3 regions of the Thermorudis peleae genome follow, and region 2 is predicted to be linked to each of the others. Evidence: a T-box and tRNA genes for the amino acid it is inferred to sense, from the RefSeq annotation. Region 2 holds a T-box; the other regions hold tRNA genes.
The links. The T-box of region 2 lies ahead of leuS (leucine--tRNA ligase). A T-box ahead of a tRNA ligase gene usually reads a tRNA of that ligase, here a tRNA-Leu.
Positions count from the first base shown of each region.

Region 1: it encodes a tRNA-Leu, which carries the amino acid that the T-box ahead of leuS (leucine--tRNA ligase) is inferred to sense. The anticodon was not compared.
Region 3: it encodes a tRNA-Leu, which carries the amino acid that the T-box ahead of leuS (leucine--tRNA ligase) is inferred to sense. The anticodon was not compared.

Region 1 is NZ_JQMP01000003.1:921,862-929,616, reverse strand. Features, by position in the region: gene N675_RS14315 (hypothetical protein) at 1-1,179, opposite strand, end outside; tRNA gene N675_RS07245 (tRNA-Leu) at 2,090-2,177, shown strand; gene N675_RS07240 (ABC transporter ATP-binding protein) at 2,435-3,142, opposite strand; gene N675_RS07235 (ABC transporter ATP-binding protein) at 3,142-3,882, opposite strand; gene N675_RS07230 (branched-chain amino acid ABC transporter permease) at 3,882-4,934, opposite strand; gene N675_RS07225 (branched-chain amino acid ABC transporter permease) at 4,951-5,835, opposite strand; gene N675_RS07220 (ABC transporter substrate-binding protein) at 5,875-7,281, opposite strand; gene N675_RS07215 (putative hydro-lyase) at 7,346-7,755, opposite strand, start outside.
Region 2 is NZ_JQMP01000004.1:276,804-284,558, forward strand. Features, by position in the region: gene N675_RS11200 (regulatory protein RecX) at 25-705, opposite strand; gene N675_RS11205 (YdcF family protein) at 781-1,419, shown strand; gene leuS (leucine--tRNA ligase) at 1,458-3,941, opposite strand; T-box leader at 4,021-4,236, opposite strand; tRNA gene N675_RS11215 (tRNA-Ala) at 4,280-4,351, opposite strand; gene rimO (30S ribosomal protein S12 methylthiotransferase RimO) at 4,524-5,945, shown strand; gene N675_RS11225 (lysophospholipid acyltransferase family protein) at 5,890-6,867, opposite strand; gene N675_RS11230 (CDP-alcohol phosphatidyltransferase family protein) at 6,896-7,576, opposite strand; gene N675_RS11235 (DUF1648 domain-containing protein) at 7,632-7,755, opposite strand, start outside.
Region 3 is NZ_JQMP01000004.1:646,288-654,042, forward strand. Features, by position in the region: gene proS (proline--tRNA ligase) at 1-1,412, shown strand, start outside; gene N675_RS12850 (aminotransferase class V-fold PLP-dependent enzyme) at 1,461-2,690, shown strand; tRNA gene N675_RS12855 (tRNA-Leu) at 2,699-2,781, opposite strand; gene erpA (iron-sulfur cluster insertion protein ErpA) at 2,863-3,252, opposite strand; gene N675_RS12865 (GAF domain-containing sensor histidine kinase) at 3,397-4,824, shown strand; gene N675_RS12870 (response regulator) at 4,805-5,467, shown strand; gene nirK (copper-containing nitrite reductase) at 5,607-6,773, shown strand; gene leuB (3-isopropylmalate dehydrogenase) at 6,864-7,755, opposite strand, start outside.

The DNA.
Region 1 (7,755 bases), on a different contig from region 2:
CTGGCACTGCCAGTCTGACGGACTCACCTGGACGGGTTGCCCGAACGTCATCCCCTGCGGCGGCTGGTCAACGATGCGAGACGTCGCCGGGCCAGCACAGCCAGCAGGCCCTGTATTCGACAGCGTCACCGTCACCATGATCGCCGTCGTGCCCGGTTGTTGCCGCATCTGCTTTGTGAGTTGGTACTGGCATGGCGTTGGCGTCGGCGTCGGCAACGGTGTTGGTGTCGGCGTTGGTATTGGCGTTGGCGTGGGTGTGGGTACTGGCCGTGGCGTCGGTGTCGGCGTGATCGTAAGCTGCGCGCATTCCTGGTTGTTCTGGGGATTCATGTCACCCAAGTCGGTGACGCGAGCGCAGTTGACAATCGGTACGCTCGCCGACGGCGTCGCCCGGAGCTGGGCCACAAAACTGAACACAGCGCTGTAGTCAGGGGGCAGCGGATCGCTGGCGGTGCAGGTCGTGCTCTGGCACTGCCAGTTCCCCTGCCCGCCCGACTCAGTGATCTGCACCGGCGGGATGAAATGCAACGATGGTGGCTCGGGATCGAGCACCGTTTCGCCAGCTGGACATGCTGCCGTGCCGATATTGCGCACGATGATACTCACGTCGAGCATGCCGCTGCTATCAGCATGCCAGCGCATCTGCTTGGCAATGGCGAGGTCGCAGGAAGCAGTCGGCTCCGTTGGTGACGGCTGGGGCGTCGCGGTTGGCGTCGGCGGAGGTGGCGTTGGCGAGCTTGCCAGCACTGGCGTTGGCGTCGGCTCCCTTGGAGAAGCGGGCTGCGACGGCTCAGTCGGCGTCGGCGGAGATGGCTGCTGGCCCTGCCCGGTTTGTGGCGTCTCCCGGCCAGCTGGCGGGAGGCTGGCTGGCGTTGGGCTCGCAGCGGCGAGAGGCTGGTTTGGCAATGGCGGAGTGGGCGAAGCCGGGGAAGGCGTTCCCGTTGCGGTTGTCGGCGTCGTGGACGGCGCAGGGACACTCGGTGACGATGCAGGCGTGGCAGTGACGCGTGACGGCACCGTTGGGCTTGCCATGACGAAGAACGGCGACGTCGGCGACGTGTTCTGCTCGGCAGACACCGTCGGTGTCGCAACAACGCGAGCACGAAGCGTACCCTGGCACGCGCCAAGCATCAGCATACTCGCCACGAGGAGAACAACCGTCGATGGACGATGCAGCATGGTGCCCCCTTTTCGAGCCACGCTCCTGCTAGAGCCGGCGCCATGGCTGGCAGCAGTGTGCTCACTCTGCCGCTTCCCTGATTTCCCCAGTCTGTTCCGTTCTGACAACAGCCCCGTTCATGGTACTGGATAGATGCCAATCCTGCATGCGCTCTGTCACTCCACGAGCAAGCTGACGGCGTAGCGACCGTTCAACTGCAGCAGCATTATCTACCGTTATGCGTGTCCGCTTAGCCATCGGCTAGAGCCCTGCCGGTTCAGGCACCGCACGCCGCGGCAGCAGACACTCGTCCAGAAGGTCTCCACCCTGTACAACGCACGAGGGGTGGCGCGACTTACCGGTTTCACCCGATCGTCGCAGCGACGTGACCGACGCGCCCCTGGACATGGTCGTGAACGCACAGCCACTCCCAGCGGGTCTGGCATTTCGCGATCTGGGCACTGCACCTGGCGGTTGCCCGTGAGCTGACCGCTCACCGAACCATCCCGGGCGGGGCCAAAGTTGCTGGAGGAGAGCGGTCCATGCTTATGCTGTACCTGGCAAGACACTGCGTGCGCGAAACGCCGGCGAACCCTCCTGGCTAGTCGGTTGAGATAGCAAACCGTCGCCGTTAAGCCGACCAGCGGCGCTCTGGCCAGGCGCCGCTTGCCAACGTCTGGTGGCTTCCCGAGCGGAATTGCCAACGCCTGGCAGCTTCTGGTCGGGAGGCAGTATCGCTGCTGACAACGTGAGGCAACCCACAGCGCGCTGAGGCCGATTCGCGGAAGGACTGCACATCCGCGAGCGATGAGGGCTACCGAACACGGTCCAGAGCCACGTCGGCCTTGCGGCGTCGCGTTCCATGACGAACAGACTTGTCGCCTGGCTGGGCCATAGGGCACACTGATGGTTGGCCCGCAAGCCATTTGGGCCGAAGTGGCGGAATGGCAGACGCAGCGGTCTTAAAAACCGCGGGGTGGCAACACCCGTGGGGGTTCGAGTCCCCCCTTCGGCACCACGAAAGCGGCAGCAGCACGCGGAAACCTGGCCCTCCTTCCCCTCAGCATGAACTGGGGGACGAGGAGGCATATGGGGGGGCAGGCGAGGGTCAGCTGAGGGTCAACTGAGGGTCAAACGAGAGTTAGCCACCAAGCAGGTAAGAGTCAGGGTCGCCCGGGGGCTGCCTGCGCCATGCTGGACATCCCAAGGGTCGGGTGCAGGCAGGGGCAATCAGGAAACAATGCCCGAAGGGCGCCAATACCCTGCGCACAAGGGCTATAAGCCAAGGTAGGCTTGTCGCACGAGGTCAGAGCGAAGCAATTCTGCGCCTGTTCCTTCGAGGACGGTTCGCCCACTTTGCAGCACATACGCTCGATCGGCAAGCTCGAGCGCCTCGTGCAGGTGTTGCTCGACGAGAACGATCGTTATCCCTTCCTGGGCAATGCGTTGAATCGTCGCGAAAATCTCTTCAACGAGCACTGGCGCAAGTCCCAACGACGGCTCATCAAGCATGAGAAGACGCGGCTGCAACATCAGCCCACGAGCAATCGCCAGCATTTGCTGCTCGCCGCCCGAGAGCGTACCAGCTCGCTGATGCATCCGCTCACGGAGCCGTGGGAACAGCGCAAAGACGCGGGTAAGCTGCTCACGTTCCGCTGGCCGAGCTCGGGAACAATAGGCACCAAGCTGCAAGTTCTGGATGACGGTCAAGCGGCTGAAGACGCCGCGCCCCTCCGGCACATGGGCAATACCGAGTTCGGCAATGCGGTGAGCTGGTAGGCCATCGATGCGCTGCCCATCGAACCAGATCTCTCCTCCCATCGGACGAATTTGCCCCGAGATTGCCCGCAGTGTCGTTGTTTTGCCCGCCCCATTCGCGCCAACCAGTGCCACCACTTCTCCGGGCGCAACGGCCAGGCGAACGTCATGCAGCGCCGGAACACCGCCATAGCCAGCTCGCAGGTTTCGCACCTCCAGCAGCATCAGGACTCCTCCTGCATCCGCTGGCGATAGCGTTCACCAAGGTAAGCAGCAATGACATCAGGATCACGCGCAACTGTGGCCGGAGGTCCTTCAGCGATTTTACGGCCCGAGCTGAGCACGACGACCCAATCAGAGACCGGCATGACGACCTCCATGATGTGCTCAACGAGCACAACAGCGATCCCTCGCTCGCGAACCGCCCGGATCAGGTCAACTGCCTGGCCACGTTCAGCAGGCGTTAAGCCGGACATGACTTCGTCGAGCAACAGCAGACGCGGTTGGGTTGCCAGCGCACGTGCGAGTTCAACCCGCTTCTTTTCAGCAACCGTAAGATTGCCGCCAAGCACATCAGCCCGTGACGCTAAACCAGTGAAGGCGAGCAACTCGTCAGCAATGCGTCGTGCCTCAGCAGTGCTGTTCGTCCGGGCAAAGGCGCCAACCATGACATTTTCACGAACGGTCATGTCGGTAAAGGTGCGCACAATCTGGAAGGTGCGGGCAAGGCCAGCGTGAACCAGCCGTTCAGCAGGCCAGCCGGTAACATCCTGACCAGCAAACCGAATATGGCCACTCGTCGGTCGGAGAAAGCCAGAGATGCAGTTGAAGAGCGTCGTCTTGCCAGCGCCATTGGGGCCAATGAGTCCGACAATTTGGCCTGGCTCGACACCAAAGCTCACGGCATCGTTCGCCAGCAGCCCGCCGAAGCGCATGGTGACACGGTCCACTTCGAGCAACGGCATCAGTGCGCCTCCTCTGAGCTGGAGATCGGCGCCGGTTCGACAGTAACGGGCTGTGACCGCGGCGAGCGACGGAAGCGTCGTCCAATGCCAATCAGTCCTTGTGGCTCGAACAGCGAGATCAGCACAATGAGTCCACCGTAGAGCAGGAGGTCGATGGCATTGCCTCCACCACCCAAGAACGCGCGCGTGAGCTCGGACATCGGCACCATCACAGCCGCACCGATCAGCGGCCCGGCGACTGTGCCAACACCGCCGAGAATCGCGATGAGTGCAGCAAGCACTGATAGATCAAGGCGCATGGTAGTCTCGGGATCAATGTAGAGGAGATACTGGGCATAGAGCGTGCCAGCGATCGCCGTGAAGATAGCCGAAAGAGCAATGGCGGCAAGCTTGTAGCGCAATACCGCGACGCCAAGTGCTCGAGCCGCTTGCTGATCATTGCGGATAGCACGCAAATAGTAGCCGAGCTTCGAGCGGAGAATCAGAGCAGTTACAAGCGTTGTCAGAGCAAGCAAAACTAGCGCCAGGTAGTAGTATGGCAGCCGTGACTGATTAAACTGAAGCATGCGCCAGGAATCACTTGGCTGACCTTGCGCGTCACGCACGAGCGGGATGACAATCCCAGTTGCTCCCCCGACAGCATCCCAGTTCGTCACAATCGTTGAGGCAATTTCACCAAGTGCAATGGTGGCGATGGCGAAGTAATGACCGCCGAGCCGAAACATTGGGAAGCCCACCAGCAACGCAACGACCAGCGCCAACGCTGCCCCGGCGAGCATCCCAAGCCAGGGGGAAACGCCTGCCCGGACAAGTAATACGGTTGAAGTATAGGCTCCGATACCGAAGAAGACGGCATTCCCAAAGGAAATTTGCCCAGCAAGCCCTCCCAGAATATTCCACGCCTGCGCAAGCGTAGCATAGAGGAGTAACAAGATACCGATGTTAAGTGCGGTATCACTTCGGAATACCAGCGGGGCAGCAAGCGCGACCACGATAACGGATAGCCAGACGAGGCCGCGTTTTGGCAGTGGCCGTCGGTTGTGCGCTGTCATGCTCGCCCCCAACGTGTTAGAACCGGCCCAGGAGCCCCTGTGGCCGCACCAGCACGACCAACAGGTACAGCCCGAAGACGACCGCGTACTTGTAGGAAGGCGGCACGCCCAGCAGCGCTGGACTGAGTTCCTGGACAAGCCCAACCAAGAGCCCCGCAAGGAGCGCTCCCGGCACGCTGCCAAAGCCGCCAAGGGCGACGACAAAATAGGACATCAAGCCAAAGAGCACACCGACGGTTGGGCTGACCGGATAAAAACTCGCGAGCGCCGCGCCAGCGAGTCCCACGCAGCCACCACCGATGGCCCACCCCAGCGCGAACATCCGCCGGCTGTCAATCCCAACAAGCCCAGCGGTTGCCCGGTCTTCCGCAACCGCTTGCAAGGCGAGTCCCACGCGTGTCCGGTTAATAAACAGCCAGAGTAATCCGAAGGCAAGCGCGGCCATCACGGCTGCAGCAAGCTGCGGCAGGCCAATGAACAATGATCCGAGTTGCAGCGTTCCCCCGGCGACCTGTCCGAGCAGCGGATGGTCAATGGTGCGGAAATCCGCTTTCCACAGAAACTGCGCGAGCCCCCGGAGAAACAATCCGAGGCCAAAGGTGGCGAAGATCTGCGCCAGCATCGGCGCGCGGAGAATGGGCGCGATCACCAGATGAAAGATGACGATACCAAGCAGTCCCAGGCCGACAACCACAAGCGGCCAGGAAAAGACGGGATCGAGATGCACCAAGACACTCGCCCAGAACGCGGCATACATTGCCAGCATCAGCAAGTCGCCGTGGGCAAAATTCACAATTTCCATTAAGCCGAAGATCAGAGTCAGCCCAACCGAGATCAGGGCATAGACCATGCCAATCAGGAGCCCATTCACGAGGGCTTGGAGCACATTAGTGAGCTCCACGATCGCCTCCGCGCTCACTCGCTGCTCGTCTACTCAGCCCTAGCGCTGGTTCCAGGGCTTCAATGGGAAGGTAACATCAATGGTTTTGACGTCGAAGGGATAGACGGTTCGATACTGCCCATCTCGAATCTGCAAGATGATCCCTGTACCGAGCGTATTCTGATGCTTGCTATCGAACTTCACGCCCTTCCACGGCATGATGGTGTCGTTCGGGCCAAGATTGGTCGCCTCCAAGGCACGCTTGATTGCAGCGGGATCAGTTGAGCCAGCACGGTTAATGGCATCTAACAAGACGAGCATTGCGGTAAAGTCGCGCGCTGGCACATCATAGATATCCTTACCGGCTGCCTTCTTATAGAGCTCGTTGACTTTCGCTGCTGCTGGCTTGAGCTGGGTGATATCAACGGAGAACGCTGAGCGCGTGCACATCCCCTCAGCGATATTTGCCCCAACGCCGCTGATGAAGGCGGGGTCAGCATACCCTGCATCCTGAGCCACAATCATTTTCGGCAGGTAACCTAACTGCTGCGCCGTCTTAATGGTCAAAATTGCATCATTGGTGTACGACGAAGGAACCAGGGCGTCAGCATTCTGCCCTTTCAGCGTTTGCACTTCGGTGGTGAGCGAGGTGGCATTGGCCTTGTACTTGACCTCGCCAACCACTTGCAGCCCATGTGCTTGCGCCTCAGCCTTTAATGCCTGCGCACTATTGACACCGAAGTCGGTATCCTCATACAGCAGGGAAACCGTCTTAATGCCCGCATTCTTCTGCTGTGTTAGCGCTTGGAGGAATTCCATGATGATCTTGGAGAAGTCACCGTCGTGAGGTGACGTCCGGAAGAACCACTGGTATCCCTGCTCGGTCAAGGCTGGCGAGGACGAGTCACCGTTGACCAGGGGGATGCCCGCACGCTCAGCAACGGCACTTGCCGTCTTCGTCACCGCACTCTGATAGCAACCGAGTAGTGCAACGACTTTCTCTTGCTTAATGAGGCGCTCCGCTTCTGACTGTCCGACCTCAGCTTTCCCTTGACTGTCGCCAAAGACAAGCTCAACCTTGGCTCCACCCAGGTTCGGCAATCCACCACCTTTGGCAAGCGGCAACGCAATATCGGGTGCTCCCTCATTGACAAGCTGAACGGCGAGTTGCACCGCTTGCTTCGCATCATTGCCAACACTGGCAGCGGTACCCGTCAAGGGGAAAATCACTCCGATCCGAATGGTCTTGCTGCTCCCACTTGCCGTGCTCGCTGTTGCGGTGGTCGCTTTCGTCGCAGTTGCGGCAGTCGTTGGCGTTTGTGCCGTTGCCGTCGAGCTCGTCGCCGCTCCGCTCGATTTCGCCGGAGTTGGCGTTGACGTTGCCTGGCCGCCACACGCAGCAAGCAACCCACCAGCGAGACCAGCCAAGCCAAGGCGTAGGACCTGCCGACGGGTAAGCGAATTCATCGCAGCACTCCTCCTCATCTCTCCACGTCCATCAGAGCCTGCCGCACACTACCAAACCGGAGCTTTACCACGAAGCGATCTCTTCAACACGGAGATCGGTAATAAACATATGGCCAGGAGCATGGGTGATCATGAGCGATGGTCGCGCAGCCAGCGCCACCGCTTGCGGCGTCACCCCACAGGCCCAAAAGACTGGCACGTCTCCTGGCTCCATCACTGGCGGGTCACCCCAGTCGGGCCGGCTGAGGTCAGCAATGCCAAGCGCCACTGGATCGCCAATGTGAATTGGCGCACCATGAACGTTCGGGAAACGCGCTGTCACGGCAACGGCTCGCGCAACCAGCGGGCCAGGGATCATCCGCAATGAGACAACCAATGGTCCAGCAAAGATACCAGCAGGGTGACATGGCCAATTCGTCCGGTACATTGGCACGTTGCAGCCGCACTGCACATGGCGCACTGGCACGCCAGCGT
Region 2 (7,755 bases):
TGTCCGTTCACCCGGGCAAGCAGTCTACGTTTCCGGCTCGTCATCGAGCGTCTCAGCGATGCCAACTTCGCGCAGCACTGTTCGGATCGTCTGCCAGGAGAACCCCCGCCGCTCGAGCATCCCCGCTAAGCGTCGTCGGGCGACGCGTTTCGGCACCTGCGTGAGTCGGGGAGCCTGCTTGGCGACAAACTGCCGCGCTGCTGCAAGTTCGTCATCGGCAGTTGGCAAGACCGCTTCGGCAAGCTCGGGCGCAACCCCCTTCTCGCGTAACTCCTGGAGCAGCCGCCGCCGTCCACGTGCCTGCTGGCGGCTTTGCACCCAGAGGGTTGCAAATGTGGCATCATCCACATACCGCCATTCCTGCAATTTCGCCACGGCTTGATCAATGGCTTCCGTTGAGAATCCTTTTCGCTGCAGGCGTTGGCGAATCTCGTGGGCACTCCGTGGGCGAGCAGCGATCAGCCGCAACGCAGCGTCAAGCGCTTGCTTCTGTTCGTCTCGCAGCAAAAGCGATGCAAAGGATGCTGCATCAAGTTCCTGGCCGACAGCCAAGCCTTGCTGGGCCGCAACCTCAGCCGAGATCTCACCAGCGAACGTGTCATTGAGATAGATCGCAATGCGCTCACCAGTGCGGCCACGCGGGACGAGGCGTGTGATGCGTCCGCTTATTCCTGTGGGAGAGGGTTGCCGGCCCTGACGCTCCATACCGCACACTCCTTCTTGTTAAGTATGCCGAGACAGTGCCATGAGTAGAATCGGGGGAGAACAGTGGGAGGTTCTGTGACAGAGGTTACATTCCCAACGCGTCGGACGGTACAACCCCTTTCCCTCACGCGCATTCTGAGCCTGCTGCTGCTCACCGGAGGTCTTGCCAGCGCTGTTGGACTCGCCGTCGTGATTCTCGCAATTTATGTCGATGCGCGAACCGATGAACGCGGTCCAGCCGACGCGATCATTGTGCTCGGTGCCGCACAATATGGCGGACGGCCTTCAAGCGCGTTTCGTGCTCGGCTTGATCATGCAGCAACGCTCTTCCGAGCAGGTTTTGCCCCACGGATTGTCCTCGTCGGCGGTACAGCCAGCGCTAGTGAGCCAACGGAAGCTGAGGTTGGCGCAATCTACCTCGAGCATCTCGGGATTCCACCGAGCAGTTTGCTGGTGGTGCCTAATGGCCGCAATACCTGGGAAAGCCTGGTCGCGGCCAAGGAGCCGCTTCACCGAGCGGGTGTGCGCCACCTCCTCGTCGTCAGCGATGGCTTTCATCTCTTCCGAACGAAGCGCATGCTCCACGACCTTGGATTTGCCGCTCGCAGCTCGCCAACACCAACCAGTCCAATTCGCCGCGGCTCGCGCGTTGAATATGCCTACATGGTGCGCGAGCTTGGCGCTTACCTGGCGTATCTCGCCGGATACGCCTAGGCGCAGCCAAGCTCGCACATCGTCACGCCCGCACAGGATTATGGCGTGCGGACGACCAGGTTGACGAGCCGTCCTGGGACATAGACGACCCGTTCAATGTCCTGATTATCCAGGTACGGGCGAACGCGCTCGCTCGCCTTTGCCTGTTCCACAACCTCCGCTTCAGAAATCGTCGCTGGCACGAGCAATCGGTCACGCACACGGCCATTGACCTGGACAACGATCTCCACCATTTCTTCAGCAGCAAGCGCCGGATCCCAGGTTGGCCACGGCTGCTGGTGAATGCTGTACGGCTTGCCCAGTCGTTCCCAGAGTTCTTCGGTAATGTGCGGTGCGGCAGGCGCAAGCAAGAGCAAGAGCGTCTCAATTGCCTCGCGCCATGCTGGCTGCCGGACGACGTCCGTGTCACGCAACCGCGACAACTCGTTCACCAGTTCCATCATGCGAGCAATAGCCGTATTAAAGCTGAAGGTTTCAAAGTCTTCGGTAACCGCCTTGATCGTGCGGTGCAGCAGGCGCCGCAGCCCCTGGGCTTCCTGCCCATCCGGCAAGTCGGGCGCAATGTCAGCGGTCTCCGTCGTCAGCGCCCACACGCGGTTGAGGAAGCGTTGCACGCCGGCAACGCCCCGAGAACTCCACGGCCCGCCCTGGCTCCAGGGGCCGATGAACATCAAGTACAGTCGGACGGTGTCGGCACCCATTTGCGCAACAAGGTCATCGGGATCGATGACGTTTCCCCGACTCTTCGACATCTTCTCGCCGTCTTCGCCCAGAATCACACCGTGGTTAAACAGGCGAGTAAACGGCTCGCGGTGGTTGACGAGGCCTAAGTCGGCTAACGCCTTCGTCCAGAAGCGAGAATAGAGCAGATGCAGAATCGCGTGCTCGATACCACCAGTGTATTGATCAACAGGCGTCCAGTAGGTGACTTTCTCGGACTCAAACGGGCCATCGGCGTAATGTGGACTGAGATAGCGATACCAATACCAGGAGGAATCGACAAAGGTGTCCATTGTATCAGTTTCACGGCGGGCTGGCCGCCCACACTGCGGGCAGGTGGTATGCACAAACGTTGGGTGCGTGGCCAGTGGCGACTGGCCGGTCGGCATAAACTCGGCATCGTCGGGAAGCAGAACCGGTAGCTGTTCCTCTGGCACGGGCACAATGCCACAGGCATCACAGTAAATGATCGGGATGGGCGTCCCCCAATAGCGCTGGCGCGAAATGAGCCAGTCGCGCAGGCGATAGGTTACCTCGCGCTTCCCGATGCCTTGCTCTTCAAGCCAATCGATCACCCGCCGAATCGCTTCACCCTGGGCCGTTGGCGTGCCATCAAACGGGCCAGAATTGACCATGACACCGTCGCCGTCATACGCTTCGGTCATCGTCGCCGGATCAAGCGTTGCATCCACTGGCTGGATGACTACAACAATTGGCAGGTTGAACTTGCGGGCAAATTCAAAGTCGCGTTGGTCATGGGCCGGCACAGCCATAATGGCGCCAGTCCCATACCCCATGAGCACGTAATCAGCAATCCAAATCGGGATACGCTGCTGGTTCACCGGATTGATCGCGTAGGCGCCGATAAAGACACCAGTCTTTTCCCGTTCAGTCGATGTGCGCTCAATGTCACTCCGACGGCGAGCTTGCTGGACATAGGCCTCGACCTCAGCCCGACGATCAGGAGTGGTGAGTTTCTCAACCAGCGGGTGCTCGGGGGCCAACACCATGAACGTAGCGCCCCAGAGCGTGTCGGGCCGCGTCGTGAACACCTCGATCGGATCGCCATGCTCGGTTCGGAAGACGATGCGTGCACCTTCAGAGCGGCCGATCCAGTTGCGCTGCATCGTGACGACCTGTTCGGGCCACTCAATCCCATCGAAGCGCAGCAACTCTTCGGCGTATGCCGTGATCCGCAAGAACCACTGCTCTAGGTCGCGGCGGTAGACTTCCGTCCCACAGCGCTCGCAGCGGCCAGCAATGACCTGCTCATTCGCCAGCACTGTTTGACAGTTCGGGCACCACCAGACGGGAGCTTTCGCGCGATAGGCCAGCCCTCGCTTATAAAACTGCAGGAAGAACCACTGGTTCCACCGGTAGTATTCCGGCTGACAGGTAATAACTTCTTTGGTCCAATCGAACATTGCGCCCATGGTGCGGAGTTGCTGCTTCATGCGCTCGATGTTTTGCATGGTCCAGATCCGCGGGTGAATTCCGCGCTTGATCGCAGCATTCTCCGCAGGCAACCCAAACGCGTCGAAGCCGAAGGGGAAGAGGACGTTGTACCCGCGCATGCGCCGATACCGTGCTGCGGCATCAGCGGGCGCATAGGAATACCAGTGACCGATATGCAGATTCCCGGACGGATAGGGGAACATCACGAGGTGATACCACTTTGGACGGGAGGGATCCTCAGCCGTATAGGAATAAATCCCGGTTTCTTCCCAAATTTTTTGCCATTTTGGCTCAATCGCTTGCGGATGATACTGCTCAGTCTGGCGATTCTGCTTGGTGATTGCCATGGTCCAGCCTCCTTCGTCTGACGCTGGCGTTCGATCCTGTCCCGGTCAGGTAAGGCACTTGACCAGAAGGCCCGCCCCCTGAAGGGACGGGCCTTGCCGTGGTACCACCCTCCTTGGTCAGAAGCGAGCGCTCCTGACCCACTCGAAGCGCGCTAACGGGCGCATCCGGAGCCTGCTCCTGATTCGCAGACTCAGCTCCGAGGCGAGTTCACGCGCGGCAGGTCAACCAGGCTCCCACCCCTCCCTGGCTCGCTGACGACGCCCGCGCGCTACTCCTCCTCTTCAACGCCGATCATGCTTTGTATGAGCGTGCGCCTTGAGTGCGGCATAAACCCCTGTGGAGCTGGGGGGACTCGAACCCCCGACCCCAACGCTGCCAGCGTTGTGCTCTCCCACTGAGCTACAGCCCCATACTGCGCCACACTCAAAGGCGCAACATCGAGTATAGCAGACGGACGCTCCGCCGGTCAATTTCCCGAAGCCTCCTTAGTACCTAGCCGCAATTGTCTCGCGTTGCGCATACTTCCATCGCGATACGATGCGGCCCAAAGCGCCGCAGGATAGAGAAGCAAGGAGCAGAGAGTGGCCAAACAGGACGCGCGCTTTCATATCATCACGCTCGGGTGCGCAAAGAATCAAGTCGATTCAGAAGGCATGGCTCAGGCGTTGAGCGCCTGCGGGCTGCAGTTGTCACCAACCCCCGAAGACGCTGACGTTATTATTGTCAATACCTGCGGGTTTTTAGCCGCGTCCCGAGCAGAATCAGTCGCCGCCATTAACGAGATGCTCGCGCGGCGGCGTCCAGGCCAACGCGTGATCGCCGCCGGCTGTATGGTCAGCCTCGATGCACATCGCGCAGAGATCCCCTCAGCTGTTGACGCGATGATCTCAACGCGCAACTGGCCACAGATTACTGAGCTCGTTGGGCAACTTTTGGACATTCCGATTGCGCCGGCACGACCGGCAGACGAGCGTCCAGGCCTCGTCACTACCTTCCAGCGGACACCGACGCGTCGTCCCAGCGCCTACGTCAAGATCGCCGACGGCTGCGACCACGCCTGCTCGTTCTGTACGATCCCCTTGATCAAAGGACGCCAGACCAGCAAACGCCCGATGGAGATTGTGCGGGAGATTCGCGAGCTGGTCGACGCTGGCGTGAAAGAGGTCGTCCTCGTTTCGCAAGATACGATCCGGTATGGAGCTGACCTTGGCATTCAGCATGGATTAGCTGGCCTCCTTCGGCTGATTGGGGAACAAGTTCCCGCGTTGCCCTGGCTCCGGCTGCTCTATCTCTATCCGAGCCCACTCATCTTCCGCGTCATCGACGCCATGGCCGAAGTGCCGGCATGTGTCCCCTACATCGACATGCCGATTCAGCATGCTGATCCTGAGATTCTTCGAGCAATGGCGCGGCCGAGCAATCTCGATCAGTACCGGCGTATCTTTGCCTATGCGCGTGAGCGCTTACCGAACGTCGCCCTCCGGACGACGGTCATCGTCGGCTTTCCTGGCGAAACAGAGCAGCACTTCGAACGGCTCTGTGCATTTTTGGAGGAAATTGCCTTCGATCACGTCGGTGTCTTCACCTACTCCCGCGAACTCCTGACGCCGAGCGCTCGTCATGAGCAGCAGGTCCCACCGGATATCGCAGAAGCGCGCCGGGCAACCATTATGGAACTGCAACAGCAGATCTCGCTTCGGAAGAACCGGGCGCTGGTCGGCCAAGTTCTGCCGGTCTTGATTGAGGGAGTCGGTGAGCTTGAGGCAGAAGACGGCTCAACCGAGCCCATCTCGGCCGGTCGCGCCGCACGCCATGCTCCCGAGGTAGATGGCCTCGTTTTTGTTCCAGGCGCGTGGCCGATTGGGGAATTCGTCCCCGTCCAGATTACGGAAGCTGGGCCGTACGACCTTTGGGGTGAAGCCCAGACCAAACGGCAGGCGCAGCGTGTCAGTAGTAATGGGCGAAACGCTCGGTCTCGCCGAGGACGAAAGGCATCGGCATAAACTGCGGACGCTGCTCAGGCCAAACCCGTTGAAATGTGACCCACTGCCCTGGGGTCTGGCGAATTGAGGCTTCGAGCATGGTTGCAATCCGCAAAAGCGCTCTGCGCAAATCGCGCTGTGCGTCAGCTGTTTGTTCAACGTAAAATGGCGGCTCAATGATTAACTGATAGCCACGAGCAAGCCGGCGGGCGAACGCGGCAAGAATTGGCGCATTCACCGCGCGAGCCAAACGCACCGGCCCAAGCGGTAAGATGGTCGCCTTCCCAAAGAAGGGAACCAGTTCCCCGCGGCCACTGAAATCATGATCGGCAACCATACCAACAAACTCACCGCGGCGAAGGGCCTGTATCGCACGGCGTAGGCCAACTGGTGACACGCGTTCAAGGCGGAGGCCGCGGCTGCTTCGCAATTGCAAGACCGCAGCATCGACAAGATGAGGCACGGTTCGAGCTGTAAGGGCAACAAACGGCAGGCGGCGCGCTGCCAGTAATTGCCCAACGTAATCGAACGCACCAAGATGCGCAGTTACCACAACTGCACCGCGACCTTGCTGCTGTAAGGACTCAACGGTTGCCCACTGCGCTGGATCAACCCAGATGGAACGAATAATTTCCGCATCGGAGAGGGAAGGAACACGCAGGAGATCGAGAAAGTTACGGGCACTTGTCCGAAAGATTTGCCGAGCAATACGCTCAACGTCCGGGCTATTCAGCGAAAGATCAAATGCGGTTGCGACATTGTGCAGCACATTTTGCCGGTAGTGGGGCAACAGATGGTATGCGAGATCCCCGACACGGTCCGCGAACGTATACGCCGGCTGAAGCGGCATGATGTCCGCGAAGCGGCTGATAAGTTGCGCCAGCCGCCCCATCGTCTCGCGCTCAGCTCGTGTGGTGTGTTCTGTTGTTCTCTCGTGTTGCATCTCCGCCCTCCACCGGCATACTGCAATTCTAGCGGAGACGCGTCGATGCTGCTGGATTCTCGGACTGCGGCGGATCAGCCCGATTGATGTGCTGGATATAAGGCAACGCATCGACCAGCACCGGCAAACCGCGCACGACGACGAGCGCAAGGGTGACATAGACCGTCACCCAGCCGACGGTGGTAAAGCCAGCAACCGTATAGAGCGCATGGAGCGGATCATTGCCCGATGGAGCATGCCGAGCAGCAACCAGGCCAGAAAGAAACGCGAAGGCCAAAAGCTTCGCCACGCCATAGAGCGCACGCATAAACCGCGATGCTGTCAAAAACCGCGTGAGTGTCGTCCGTGCCATCGTCTGTTCACCAAATGGCGTCTTGCCTTGGTTGAGGGCAACACTCCGTAGTGCATCGACCAGGAACCCACGCGTTACCACCAAGAGCGGAGCCCAGACACCAATGAGCCCGAGGTCGGCAAACACAATCCAGAGGGCATTTTCGACGACGCGATCACCGGCAATATCGAGGATGGCGCCAAATGCGGTCGCTTGCCCAGAGCGTCGTGCCACAATCCCGTCAACAGCATCGCCAACAAAGACGATGAGCAGCAGCCCGACCGCGAAGAGGACGACGGTATAGCTCGAGCTGTAGAGCATGGCGATGCCGACAAAGAGCAACGCAACACGGGCTAGGGTAATCAGGTTGGCCACCATCGCCTCTCCCCTATCGCCCCTGTGCCAGGTTGACCGGCGAGCCGGTCAATGCGGATTATCCGCGAATGACCGAAAATAACGCCACCCAGGTGACGAGATGAACAAGGCTTGTTAATCCGACGAGAAAGCGAGCTGCCATGCGGTCGATCTGAAAGAGCACCCAGGCCAGTACCAGATTT
Region 3 (7,755 bases), 370 kb from region 2:
AGGATGACTTTGACCGCTGGTACATCGAGGTCGTGCACAAAGCCGAACTTGTCGATGAATCACCCGTGCGCGGGACGCGAGTCATTCGCCCCTATGGCTTTGCGATTTGGGAGCTGATGCAAGCAGAGCTTGACCGGCGTATTAAGGAGACAGGCGTCCAGAATGCCTATTTCCCGCTCTTCATCCCTAAGAGCATGCTCGAGCGGGAAGCAGAGCACATCGAAGGCTTTGCGCCGGAAGTCGCGTGGGTAACGCGCGGTGGCGACAAGGAACTTGAGGAACCGTGGGCCGTGCGACCAACCTCCGAGTCCATTATCTGCCCGATGTTTGCTCGCTGGGTGCAGTCCTATCGCGACCTCCCGATCCTGATTAACCAGTGGTGCAGCGTCGTGCGCTGGGAAGAACGTCCGCGGGCATACTTGCGCACGCTGGAGTTTCTCTGGCAAGAAGGTCACACGGTTCACGCCACGCTTGAGGAAGCTGAAGAGCGAGCCCGCTTGATGCTCGAAGTTTACCGTGACTTCGTTGAGACCGAGCTTGCTATTCCGGTGATCCCCGGCCAAAAGACTGAATCAGAGAAATTTGCTGGTGCATTGCGCACCTACACCATTGAGGCGATGATGGGCGGCAAGCACTGGGCGCTCCAGTCGGCGACGTCGCATAACCTCGGCGACCACTTCGGCCGTGTGTTCGACATCCAGTATCTCGATGCTCAAGGGCAACGTCGCTATGCCTTCAACACGAGCTGGGGATTGTCACATCGCACGGTTGGCGCCATGGTCATGGTCCATGGCGATGATCGCGGTCTGAAGCTGCCGCCACGCGTTGCCCCGATTCAGGTGATCATCGTGCCGATCTGGCGCTCAGAAGAAGAGCGGGCCAAGGTGGAAGCGCTCGTCGATACCGTGCGTGCGCGTCTGCTCGAACACGTTCGGGTGTACGCTGACCTGCGCGACGACAAGACACCGGGATGGAAGTTCAATGAATGGGATCTCAAGGGCGTGCCCATTCGCCTAGAAATTGGCCCGCGGGACGTTGCCCAAGACCAGGTCACGCTCGTCCGGCGAGACATCCTCGGCGAGCGAATCACTGTTCCAGTCTCACAGGTCGTGGAAGCTGTCCTCGAGGAGCTCAACGCGCTCCAGCAGCGACTCTACGACGCTGCCAAGGCGATGCTGGAACGGTACACGGAAGATGTTGAGCAGTACGAGCAACTCAAGGAACGCGTCGCATCAAACGCTGGCTTCAACCGAGCGTTCTGGTGCGGTAGTGCTGAGTGCGAAGCCCGGGTCAAGGCAGAGACGAAGGCGACCATTCGCTGCATTCCGTTTGTCCAACCAGAGACACTCGGCCCGTGCATCGTCTGTGGCATGCCGGGCAAGCACCAGGTCATCTGGGCACGCGCGTACTGATCACGCAACACTTTCAGAGTTGCCGGGGAACGGAGAGGAGAGGATAGCTTGCCGCTCGACATTGCCCAACTCCGCGCTGAAACGCCAGGGTGTGAAGCGGTGATCCACTTCAACAACGCTGGTGCGGCTCTCATGCCAAAGCCGGTGCTCGATACCGTTATCGGGCATCTCCAGCTTGAGGGGCGCATCGGCGGGTACGAAGCGGCTGCCGCAGCGGCTGATCAACTTGAGCAGACCTATCATGCTATTGCACAACTCATCGGCGCAGACCCAGACGAGATCGCGCTCACCGAAAGCGCGACCCGGGCATGGGATCTGGCCTTCTACTCTCTAGCATTCCGTCCCGGCGACCGCATCCTGACATCAGTATCGGAGTATGCGAGCAATGTCATCAGTTTTCTCCAGATCGCGCGACGCACAGGAGCACAGGTCGAAGTCATTCCAAACGACGAGAGCGGTCAGCTGTCTCTTCCGGCACTCCGCGAGATGATCGACGAGCGCGTGAAGCTCATTGCCATCAGCCACATCCCGACAAATAGCGGCTTGATCCAGCCAGCAGCTGAAATCGGTAAGCTTGCACGTGAGGCTGGCATACTCTACCTTCTTGATGCTTGCCAATCAGTCGGACAGATTCCAGTCAATGTCCGCGAGATTGGCTGTGATTTTCTGTCGGCCACGAGCCGCAAGTACCTGCGTGGGCCTCGCGGTGTGGGCTTTCTCTACGTGCGCCGCGAACGCATTGCCACGATTGAGCCGATCTTCCTTGATCTTCATGCAGCCACATGGATCGCTCATGACCGCTACGACATTCGGCCGGATGCTCGTCGGTTTGAACAGTGGGAATCAGACGTTGCAGCGCGATTGGGGTTGGGGGCAGCAGCCGCCTATGCACTGCGCGTTGGTATTGAGGAAGGATCGGCAAGGCTGCGAGCACTGGCGAACCAGCTCCGCGAAGGACTACAAACGTTGCCAGGCATTCAGGTCCATGACCTCGGGCGCGAGCGTGGTGGCATTGTGACCTTTACCATGGAGGGCTTTGCGCCTGAGGCGATAAAGGCGTATCTGGCAGAACAGCGGATCAACGTTACCGTTGCCTCGAAAGCATCAGCCCGGTTTGACATGGAGGCACGTGGGCTTGACGCTGTCGTGCGAGCATCCGTGCACTACTACAACACCGAGGAAGAAATTGCGGTGTTTCTCGACACCCTGGATACACTGCGTCGACAAGGGCCAGACAGCCAACAAGCACTGCTTGCACGAGCGAGTCGGCGGAAATAGCCAGTCGGTGGGGGAAGTGGGACTCGAACCCACACGCCTCATCGGCACGTGATCCTAAGTCACGCCCGTCTGCCAATTCCGGCATTCCCCCAGAACGGGGCGCAGCCGCGTCCCGCACTAACGCGAGTATACCGCGGCTGCGCAGTGTTCGCCGACGTGCGTTACTGAACTCTTACCAGGATGCGCCGCAACCACACCCCTGGGCTGTCGCAGCGTTGCCGCCCGTATCGAAGGAATGCCCACAGGCGCACGTCGCGACTGCATTCGGGTTGCGGACAGTGAAGCCTCCGCCCATCAGGCTGTTAATGTAATCAATTTCAGCGCCCTCAAGATACATTGCGCTGAATTGATCGACGACAACCCGCACGCCATCGATTTCGAAGACGTGGTCATCTTCTTCGACCGTTTCCTCCAGGGCCATGCCATACTGCAGTCCAGCACAACCGCCCGGAGCGACGAAGACACGGAGATATGCTTCAGGCATGCCCTGCTCGTCGAGAAATTCCTTGAGTTTCTCAATGGCAAGCGGCGTCATCGTCAACATTGTTGCCGACTGCTGCATCGTCCATCACCTCGATTCCGCAACACTCACGTCGCCAAATGGCGCTACGCTAAGCATAGCCACAGACGACGCCATGTCAAGGGCACCCCAACCTGCCGTCATCCCTGTTATCCTTGCCCATAGTGAGGCAAGGGTAGCGCACCGATGCACGTTGAGCACACACCAGTGTCGTTCCCACCAGAGCGTCAGCTGCAGCGCTTGCGCTGGGCCGGTGTTGCCATCCCAGCGCTCGGTGTCACAACAGCGCTGGTGATCGGCTATGTGCTTGAACAGCAGATTCGCATCGCTTGGCTTGCCTGGACTGTTGCCGGTTGCCTGCTCTGGCTTGGGATCGTCCTGTTCGCTGCCACAATGTTCAACACGATCACGACATTGCAACGCGCCATCATTGCACAACACAACGAACTTGCAGCACTTCACGAAGCTGGACTCGCCATGATGGCTGAGCTGGATTTGCCAGCTGTGCTGCAGGACGTGGTCGACCGCGCGCGAGCGCTCGTTGATGCGCAATACGGCCTGCTTGTTACTCATGAAACACCGAACGGGCCGCTGGTGACCGTGACCAGTGGCTATCCTGTGGACGAGCCGTGTGACCTTCCCACGCTGCCGTCGCACGGCATCCTCGATCGAGTTTTTCACCACGGCGAGCCGCTTCTCATCAACGATCTTTCGGCTTACCCAGGTACCCGCAATTTTCCGGAAGGACATCCGGTCATGCAGCAATTGTTGGGGGTACCGATTCGACGTGGGGACGTGAGCATTGCCGCGCTGTATCTCGCCGATCGCCGTGATGGCACGCCGTTCACGCAGCGCGACCTTGAGCGGCTCAGCCGCTTTGCCACCATTGCCGGGCTTGCGATTATGAACGCGCAGCTCCATCGTCAGATAACAACCTTCGCAGTTGCAGCAGAACGGGAGCGAATTGCCCGTGAGATGCACGATAGCCTTGCGCAAGTGCTAGGATACGTCATGACCAAAGCTGCCGCTGTACAGGAACTGCTGCGCCAGGAAGGGCGACAAGCTGATGCCGAACGGCAGCTGCAGCAACTCGCCGACGCCGCGCGTGCTGCCTACGCCGATGTACGGGAGGCGATTTTGGCCCTGCGTACCGGGCTGAGTGAATCGTCCTTGGCCGATGCGTTGCGGGCATATGGTGAACGCTGGCAAGAGCAAAGTGGAATCCAGTTCACCCTCGACTTTGCCCTTGATCCAGCAGATCTTGAGCGGCTCTCGCCCATGGCAGAGTTGCAACTCTTGCGGATCGTCCAGGAAGCGTTGACAAACATCCGCAAGCATGCGCACGCGACCCTTGCCACCGTCCGCTTCGTGCGCGAGGGTGATTTTCTCGTGGTTACAGTCCAGGATGATGGCCAAGGCTTTGATCCCAGCAGCCTGAGCCGAACAGACTATCCACGCTTTGGGCTGGCAACGATGCGAGAACGCGCCGAAGCTGTCGGTGGAGAACTGCAACTCCATTCTGTGCTTGGGGAAGGCACAACGGTGACAGTTCGGCTCCCACTCGGTACACGCGCAATCATGAGGGAGGCAAGCCATGCGCGTCCTCATCGCTGACGACCATGCGCTCTTTCGTGATGGCCTGCGCAGTTTACTTGAGGCTCGCGGGATTAGCGTCGTCGGCGAGGCACGGAATGGGCGTGAGGCACTTGAGCTTGCCCGCGTATACCGCCCAGATATCGTACTGATGGACTTGACCATGCCTGAGGTTGATGGGTTGACAGCGACGCGACTGCTGACAGCCGAACTGCCCGACGTCCGTGTGGTCGTCCTCACTGCCTCGGACGATGAATCAGATCTATTTGAAGCGATCAAGTCAGGGGCGCAAGGGTATCTTCTCAAAAATCTCGACGCTGAGGAATTCTTCCGTGCACTCGACGCGGTCATGGCTGGGGAGCCAGTCCTCACGCCTCGGCTCGCGCGCAACCTCTTACGCGAGATGGCACGCGAGAAGAAAGCGGATGATCCAACAGCGCTCACTGACCGAGAACGGGAAATCCTCGAGTTGATGGTGCAAGGCGTGACCTCGAACAAAGAACTGGCGGAACGCCTCTATATCAGTGAAAATACGGTAAAGTACCATCTCAAAAACATCTTGCAGAAGCTTCACCTCGAAAACCGGGCTCAAGCCATCGCGTATGCGCTTCGCACTGGCCTCGTGAAGGCTCCTGCCCAAAAGCCAGGGGAAAAGACAGACTGAGGCACACCGCGCTACACAAAAACTACCCCTTGAGGTAGGTCTTTCCCACCCAAGAGCGGGTGGGGAAGGATCGCCGCAACCGCGATCATCACTCATGGAAACCGGGAGTGCCCCGGGGTGAGTGAGAAGGAGGCGACACATGGCGGCGATCCTTAACGTAGCAGAGCTCAGCAGCAAGGGCCTCAGCCGTCGCCAGGTACTGCAGCGGCTAGCAGCGCTCGGCATTGCCCTTCCGGCCGTGGCCAGCACAGTCGCCGCGTGCAATGAGCAGCAGCCGACGGTAACTGCACAAACGCAGCCGACAATGGCAGGGATGGCCCATACGCAGACGGCACCCTCCGGAGCAGGACAAGCAGCAGCCACCACAGCCGTGAGTGGGCTCAGCCGGTTACCGCTCCCAGCCGTTGCGCCGCCGGTCGGCAAACGCGAGCCGCAGCTAGTTCGCGTTGAGCTCGAGACGCGAGAAGTGCAGGCCTTAATCGACGACAACGTTGGATTTACCTTCTTCACTTTCAACGGTACCGTGCCGGGCCCCATGATCCGGGTCCGCCAGGGCGATACCGTTGAACTCACCATCAAGAATCACCCGGCGAACAAGACGCCACACAACATCGACCTGCATGCTGTGACAGGGCCTGGCGGTGGCGCCAAATACTCGGTTGTGCTGCCTGGCCAATCAGCAACCTTCCGGTTCAAGGCACTACACCCTGGCGTCTTCGTCTACCATTGCGCGGTTCCGCCCGTGCCGATGCACATTTCAAGCGGCATGTATGGACTGATTGTCGTCGAGCCACCGGAAGGGCTACCACCGGTTGATCGCGAATTCTACGTGATGCAGGGCGACTTCTACCTCACTGGAACACGCGGGCAGCCGGGCCTGTACACCTTCTCCCTGGACAAATGCTTGGCCGAACAGCCGGACTACGTTGTGTTCAACGGCTCGGTCGGTTCCTTGAGCGGGGATCGTGCCTTGCAGGCCAAGGTCAGAGAAACCGTACGGATCTTCTTCGGCAACGGCGGCGTTAACTTGACATCGAGCTTCCACATCATCGGCGAAATTTTTGACCGTGTCGCCCTCGAAGCTGGCACTATCTGGTCCGAGCATGTGCAGACGACAACCGTTCCGCCAGGCGGCGCGACGATCGTTGAGTTGCGTCTCGATTACCCAGGTGACTATGTCCTGGTGGACCACGCCCTTGGCCGCATGATGAAGGGCGCCATGGGTGTACTGCATGTCGAAGGGCCAGCAGACTCTGAAATCTTCCAGGTGGTTACTCCTGGCACCAATCTCCCAAGTGGCCACTGAGCGGCTGGGGGAGGGGGAAGGAGGGGTGCGGGCCAGGGGAAGGTATCCCTGGCCCGTCAATCTATCCGACCAGTCTGTTGAAGAGCCACGCTAACGCTGTTGCGGAACCAACCGCACAAGACGATCGGCTAATGCCTGACGGACAAGTTCGCCAAACTGCTGTGTAGAAAGCGCTCGCTCCCCCGGCCCAGCGAGATCCGCTGTCCGCGCTCCTTCATCGAGAACAGCAGCGACAGCATCTTCAACGGCCTGCGCCACATCAGCGCGATCAAGCGTCCAGCGCAAGAGCATGGCAACACTGAGGATCGCACCGATTGGGTTGGCGATTCCTTTGCCGGCGATATCCGGCGCAGAGCCATGGACTGGCTCGTACAGCCCAAAACGGCGGGCAACGGTCCCGGGGCGCGTCGGCGGCTCGCCATGCAGGCTCGCTGACGGCAACATGCCAAGCGAACCAGCGAGTACCGCGGCTTCATCACTCAGAATGTCACCAAACAAGTTTTCCATTACCAGGACATCAAAGTCTCTGGGCCGACTGATCAGGCGCATGGCACATGAGTCGACGAGCGCATGCTCAAGCGTGATTCCGGGATAGTGCGACGCGACTTCTGTCGCGATTTCGCGCCAAAGCTGTGATGTATTCAAGACATTAGCTTTGTCAACGCTCGTCAACTTGCCACGCCGCGCCTGGGCGAGTTCGCAGGCAAGGCGCACGACACGGGAAATTTCGTGCTCGGTGTATGGCAGCGTATCAACCGCATGGCGCGCGCCCGCATCACGGGCGACGAATGACGGCTCGCCAAAGTAGAGACCGCCCGTAAGCTCGCGGACAATCAGTAAATCGACACCACGCACGATCTCGGGTTTCAGGGGGGTACGATCGGCAAGCGCATCGAAGACCTTCACCGGGCGCAAGTTTGCAAACAGCCCGAGCGCCTTCCGCAGACCAAGCAGGCCAGCCTCAGGGCGGGTCGCTTTCGGC